DNA from 3 places in the Variovorax sp. 350MFTsu5.1 genome. Region 2 is predicted to be linked to each of the others. Evidence: predicted binding sites of a transcription regulator. Region 2 holds the regulator's gene; each other region holds the start of a gene.
What was found. The regulator sigma-54, encoded in region 2, starts transcription at its own class of promoters, with help from an activator protein. The targets are predictions, from matches to a motif close to TGGCANGNAANCTGCTTT.
Positions count from the first base shown of each region.

Region 1 (2,193 bases), 1.3 Mb from region 2:
TGAAGCCGAACACGCGCTGGTAGAAGCCGCTGAGCGCGACCACGTCCTTCGCGAAGACGTTGACGTAGGACAGGTGGGCCATGTGATCCGCGCGATTCAAGCCGTGACCTTGGTGCCGCCGAAGGTCGTCTGCTTGACGAACTTCGAGGTGAGGTGGTCGCCAGAGGAGATGGGCGCGTACTTCGGCTCTTCGCCCGGTGGGAGGCAGCTCGGCAGGCACTCGACCATCGCGTCGTAGTTGGGCTGGTGGAAGAACACCAGCGACTGGCGGCGGTTGGTGCTCGCCACCTCGAAGGGCGGGTTGATCACGCGGTGCAGCGTGGACACCCACTGGTCGTTGGTCCACTGCATCATGAGGTCGGCGATGTTGACCACGAGGCCGCCCTCGACCTGCGGCACGTCCACCCACTGGCCGGCCTTGTTGAACACCTGCAGGCCCTTGTCGTCGGGCAGCACGATGGTGAGGCTGCCGTAGTCGCTGTGCGCGCCCGCGCGAAGCTGGCCGGGCAGCGGCTGCTCGCGCTGCGGCGGGTAGCTCAGCACGCGGAACATGCTGATGTGCCTGTCGATCTTGTCGTCGAAGAAGGTCTCGGGCAGCGAGAGGCCGAGCGCGAAGACGCGCATCAGCGAGCGCGAGAGATCGCTCATCGCCTCGAAGTACTGCTCGTAGGCCTCCTTGAAGCCCTCGATGGGCGGCCAGCTGTTGGGCTCGAAGTGCGGGCCTGCGGCGGGGCCGCGGTGGTAGTCGTCGTCGGGCACGTTCGAGGGGCCGATGGAGAACGACTCCTTCAGGTCGCCAGGCGCCGCTTCCTCGAGGCTGTAGGAGAGGCCTTCCTCGCCCACCGCGCTGTAGCCGCGCACCGCGTCCTCGCGCGGACGATCGACCTTGCGCTTCTCGCCCAGCGGCATGTCGAAGAACTTGCGCGAGAGCGACGACACGCGCGAGATCAGCTCCGGCGAGATGCCGTGGTTGGTGATGACGAGGAAGCCGATGCTGCGGCAGGCCTCGTCGACTTTCTTCGCGACCTCCGCCTTGCCTTCGGCGGTGCCGGAGAAGTAGGGCGCGAGATCGATGATGGGCACGGACAGCAGGGTCATGGCAGGTTCCTCATGCTTGGCATGCCTTTCGCCATGCAACGTCTGTGCCAGTTGGACCAAATGGACAAACAGCATCCGTCGCGTCAGCATGGTGCGCGGGAATGCGTTGCGAAGGCGGTAGCGGCGCAAGGCGATGCACCGTGGCCTTACAGTGGTGCGCGTTTGTCGATTCACGATCAGATCAAGAGCGAGGGAAGATGCCGAAGACAAAAGCGCTGGCTGCGAATGCCGGCAAGGAAAGCCCGGCGCGCAAGCGCGCGAAGCCCGCGGTGCGAAGCGCTTCCGCGGTGAACCGCCGGTTGCGTCAGATAGAGGACAAGCGCAGCGCGATCCTCGGCGCGGCGCTGGGGCTGTTCTCGCGCTTCGGCCTGCACGGCACCTCCATCGACCAGGTGGCCGCACGCGCCGACGTGTCGAAGAGCAACCTGCTCTACTACTTCGCGAACAAGGAAGAGCTTTACGTGAACGTGCTGCGCGACCTGCTCGCACTGTGGCTCGAACCGCTGCGCGGCTTCAGCGCCGAGCAAGATCCGGCCCAGGCCATCGGCGACTACATCCGCCGCAAGCTGGTGGTCTCGCGCGACAGGCCCGACGCGTCACGGCTCTTCTGCCTGGAGATGATCCAGGGCGCGCCGCTGCTGCGCGACGAGCTCGATCGCGAACTGCGCACGCTGGTGGAGAAGAAATCGGAAGTGATCCGCGCGTGGATCGATGCAGGCAAGCTGGCGCCTGTCGATCCGCATCACCTGATCTTCGCGCTGTGGGCGATGACGCAGCACTACGCGGACTTCGGCGTGCAGGTGCAGGCGCTGTCGGGGCATACGCTGGAGGACGAAGGGTTCTTCGAGCAGACCGTCGAGAACGTTCAGCGCATCGTGCTGCAGGGCATCGTGCCGCGCTGAGTCTTGCTCCCTCTCCCCTTGGGGAGAGGGCTGGGGTGAGGGTGGCGGCCTGAAAGTCACTGCTGCTCTTGCGAGCGCCGGTGCCCCCCTCACCCTAACCCTCTCCCCGAGGGGAGAGGGGACAAAACGGGTCAGTGCTGCGGTGGCGCAGCGATCTCGTGATACCGGCGATCGAAGTAGATGAGCCCCTGCG
Region 1 covers NZ_CP157620.1:6,269,879-6,272,071, reverse strand. Annotated here, with positions in the region: gene ABL843_RS28495 (VOC family protein) at 1-82, opposite strand, end outside; gene ABL843_RS28490 (isopenicillin N synthase family dioxygenase) at 97-1,098, opposite strand; gene rutR (HTH-type transcriptional regulator RutR) at 1,296-2,000, shown strand; gene rutF (NADH-dependent FMN reductase RutF) at 2,132-2,193, opposite strand, start outside.
Region 1: a site for sigma-54 is predicted at 1,131-1,148, ahead of ABL843_RS28490 (isopenicillin N synthase family dioxygenase). Genes of this name have one in related genera too.

Region 2 (2,193 bases):
GCGCACGCCGCGCTGGGCGGCGTCGCGCAGGGTGCGCAGCAGGTAGCGGCCGGTCTCGTCGTTCTCTATCTGGTAGTACTGCACGTCGAGCGTGCGCTGCGCGCGGCGCGCGAGCTGGATGCGCGTGTCGAAGGCGAAATCGCCGCCGGGCATCAGGCGGAAGCCGCTGAGGTCGGGGTCGGGCTGGGAGGCCAGCGCGATCTTGCCCAGGGCGGTGTCGGCCGAGACGGCGATGGTCTTGGTCGGCGGGCGCGGGGCCTCGTCAGGCAGGGTGGCGCAGCCGGCGAACAGCAGCACCGCCGCCATGGCGAAGACCCAATGCCCGGCGCGCGACATCAGGCCATGGCTCATCGGCTTCTTTCTAGAGTGCCTTGCGCAGGTTGGCAGGGGCGATGCGCAATGCTTCGCGGTACTTGGCGACGGTGCGGCGCGCGCACTCGATGCCCTGCTCCTTCAGCATCTCGGAGATCTGGCTGTCCGACAGCGGCTTCTTCACGCTCTCCGAGCCGACGAACTGCTTGATGAGCGCGCGCACCGCGGTGCTCGACGCGTTGCCGCCGGTCTCGGTGCCCAGCGCCGAGCCGAAGAAGTACTTGAGCTCGACCGTGCCGAAGGGCGTGGCCATGTACTTGGCGGTGGTCACGCGCGAGATGGTGGACTCGTGCAGGCCCAGCTCGTCGGCGATCTCGCGCAGCACCAGCGGGCGCATGGCGAGCTCGCCGTGCACGAAGTAGCTCTTCTGCCGTTCGACGATGGCGTTGCTCACGCGCAGGATGGTGTCGAAGCGCTGCTGGATGTTCTTGATGAACCAGCGCGCCTCCTGCAGCCGCTGCGACAGCGCCTGGCTGCCCTCGCCCTTGTGCGACTTGAGCGCGCCGGCGTAGATGTCGTGCACGCGCAGCCGCGGCATCACGTCGGGGTTGAGCATGACGCGGAACTTCACGTTGGTGCCGCGCCCGGTCTTGGTGACGATCACGTCGGGAATGACGACGTTGCGTTCCACGTCGACGAAGCTGCGGCCCGGCTTGGGCTCCAGCCGCGCGATGACCTGCAGCGCCGAGCGCACCAGCTCCTCGCTGCTGCGGGTGAGCGTGGCCAGGCGCTTGAAGTCGCGTCGCGCGAGCAGCTCCATGGGCTGCTTGCAGATGGCCAGCGCGGTCTTGCGGACCAGCTCTTCTTCCTCGGTCTCCTCGTCGCTGGCCATGGCACGCAGCTGGATGCTCAGGCACTCGCCGAGGTCGCGCGCGCCGACGCCGGCGGGCTCCAGGCTCTGCAGCAGGCCGAGCGCCACCTGGAAGTGGTGCACGAGGTCGTCGAACTCGTCGTTGTCGTCGCCGGCCAGGCCCGAGGCCAGCGCGGGCAGCGAGTCTTCGAGGTAGCCGTCGTCGTTGAGCGATTCGATGAGAAAGCGCAGCGCGGCGCTGTCGCTCTCGTTGAGCCGCAGGCTCAGCGCCTGGCGGTGCAAAAAGGACTGCAGCGACTCCTGGCTGCGCGCGAGCTCGGTGGCATCGGCGCGCTCGTCGTCGCCGGCGTTGTTCTGGCGCGCAGGCGCGTCGCCGCCCCATTCGCTGTCGTCGGGCGCCATGTCGACGGTGCCGTCGCCTTCCCAGTCGGGCTCGCGCTCGGCGACTTCGGCGGCGGGGCCGTCGGAGTCGGCGGCCGCGGTGCTTTCCGTGGACGAACTGGTGGTGCTGCTGCTCGCGGCCGAGGGGGTGAAGTCGCTCTCGCCTTCGCCGCCTTCACCGCCGTCGTCGCGGGGGACCGGCGCGTCGGCTGTGTCGAGCCCGAATTCCTCGCGCACCGCTTCTTCGGCTGTGCGCTCGAGGAACGGGTTCTCGTCGAGCATCTGCTCCACCTCCTGGCTCAGCTCGAGCGTGGAGAGCTGCAGCAGCCTGATCGACTGCTGCAGCTGCGGCGTGAGCGCCAGATGCTGCGAAACGCGAAGGGACAGCCCTTGCTTCATGATGGAAACCGCCCCCGCGCCTTACATGCGGAAGTGCTCGCCCAGGTACACCCTGCGTACCTCGGCGTTGTCGACGATCTCCGAAGGCGTGCCTTGTGCCAGCACGTGCCCGTCGCTGATGATGAATGCGTGGTCGCAGATGCCCAGCGTCTCGCGCACGTTGTGGTCGGTGATGAGCACGCCGATGCCGCGCTCCTTCAGGAAGCTGATGATGCGCTGGATCTCGATCA
Region 2 covers NZ_CP157620.1:681,804-683,996, reverse strand. Annotated here, with positions in the region: gene ABL843_RS03005 (phospholipase D family protein) at 1-351, opposite strand, end outside; gene rpoN (RNA polymerase factor sigma-54) at 362-1,963, opposite strand; gene lptB (LPS export ABC transporter ATP-binding protein) at 1,985-2,193, opposite strand, start outside.

Region 3 (2,193 bases), 210 kb from region 2:
CGCCGAAGCTGATGAAGCCCAGCTTGAGCCAGTAGCCGAAGGCCTGCCAGAAGCTGACGGGAACGGGCCGCTCGACGGGATCTTGGGGAGAGGACATCGGGCGACTTTCGTGTTGCGCTATTTCAGGAATGCGTCGTAGGCGGTCTTCAGTATCAGCGCGCTCACCACCACGATGAACACCACCCGCACGAAGCCCGCGCCGTGCTTCAGTGCAACCCGCGTGCCCAGCACGCTGCCGGCCACGTTGGCCACAGCCATCACCAGCCCGTAGTGCCACCAGACGTGGCCCTTGGCCGCCAGCAGGATCAGCGCGGCGGCGTTGGTCAGCGTGTTGATGATCTTGGCCGAAGCCGAGGCGTTGAGGAAGTCGTAGCCCATCCAGCGCACGAAGAGGAACACCAGGAAGCTGCCCGCACCCGGCCCGAAGAAGCCGTCGTACAGCCCGATCGACAGGCCGATGGTGCAGGCCGCCAGCGTCTCGGCGCGTCCGGAGAAGCGCGGCGCGTGCATGCGGCCCATGTCCTTGCGCGCCAGCGTGTACAGCAGCACGCCCAGCAGGATGAGCGGCAGCGCCTTGCGCAGGAAGTCGCCCGGAAACATGGTGACGCCCCAGGCGCCCAGCATCGAGCCGGCAAAGCCGAGCAGCGCGGCCGGCCACAGCGCGCCCCAGCGCATCTGCACCCGCTGGCTGAACTGGGCCGCGGCGGCGGCCGTGCCCCAGATGGACGCGCTCTTGTTGGTGCCCAGCAGGGTCGCGGGCGGTGCGCCCGGAAAAACGGCGAACAGCGCGGGCACCAGGATCAACCCGCCTCCGCCAACGATCGAATCGACAAAACCCGCGAGCGCAGAGGCGCCTGTCACCACCAGCATTTCCATAGGGGCTGGATTGTCTCACCCGGGCGCTATCGAAAAAGTAGCTGAAAAGGCCCGGGCCTCAAGCCTTCGCGGAAATAAAAAAGGCGCCGACCAGCGGCGCCTTCCAAAGTCGAACAGGCATCTCGTACGGAGCCTTTGAAGAATTTTTATTGTTGCTAGGGGGGATTGTCTCCTCGGACCCTCGGCACACGAGCAGGGCCCGTTCGCGAGTGCGCAGACTTTAGGGGCACGCACCGCCTCAGTGCATAGGGAATTACCCGCTTTGCCTTACGCGGGAAGCCCGATTTGCAAACCAAAGTGTTTCTGATAGTTAACGACGTGGCACGACTTGTGCACGGGGCGCCTGAGTCCACCACATGAAGAAGAAAGCGACCATGGCCCTGGCACCGCAAGCCTCCATCAACGCGGCAGACACCGCATGGATGATGACCTCGACTGCGCTGGTGCTGCTGATGACGCTGCCCGGCATCGCTCTCTTCTACGCGGGCATGGTGCGCCGCAAGAACGTGCTGGCCACCATGGCCGCGGTGGTGGCGATCGCCTCGACGGTCTCGCTGACCTGGTTCGCGGTGGGCTATTCGCTGGCTTTCACCGAGGGCTGGCCCTGGCTCGGCGGCTCCGGGCGCTTCTGGTTCTCGGGCTTCGACTACCTGAAGGAGGCCGGCCAGCTCGCGGTGAGCCACATGGCGCCCAACGTGCCCGAGTCGGTCTACGCGATGTTCCAGCTGACCTTCGCGATCATCACCACGGCGCTGGTGCTCGGCGCCTTCGTCGAGCGCATGCGCTTCTCGGCGATCCTTTGGTTCGCGCTGCTGTGGAGCGTGCTGGTGTATGCGCCCGTCGCGCACTGGGTGTGGGAGCCGGGCGGCTGGCTCGCGCAGATGGGCGCGCTCGACTTCGCGGGCGGCTCGGTGGTGCACGTCAACGCCGGCATCGCGGGGCTGGTATGCGCTTACGCGCTGGGCTCGCGCAAGGGCTACGGCCGCGAGGCCTTCGAGCCCTACAACCTGGCTTTCACCATGACCGGCGCCGGCCTGCTGTGGGTGGGCTGGTTCGGCTTCAATGCCGGCTCGGCGGTGGCGGCCGACGGCCGCGCGGGGCTGGCGATGCTGGTCACGCACATCGCGGCGGCTGCCGGCGCCATGAGCTGGATGCTCGGCGAATGGATCGTGCGGCGCAGCCCCTCGCTGCTGGGCCTGTGCTCGGGCCTCGTGGCCGGGCTGGTGGCCATCACGCCGGCGGCCGGCTTCGTCACGCCGCCGGCCGCGCTGGCCATCGGCGCCATCGCGGGGCTGGCCTGCTATTGGGGCGCCACCG
Region 3 covers NZ_CP157620.1:473,519-475,711, reverse strand. Annotated here, with positions in the region: gene chrA (chromate efflux transporter) at 1-97, opposite strand, end outside; gene ABL843_RS02095 (sulfite exporter TauE/SafE family protein) at 118-876, opposite strand; gene ABL843_RS02090 (ammonium transporter) at 1,233-2,193, shown strand, end outside.
Region 3: a site for sigma-54 is predicted at 1,196-1,213, ahead of ABL843_RS02090 (ammonium transporter). Genes of this name have one in related genera too.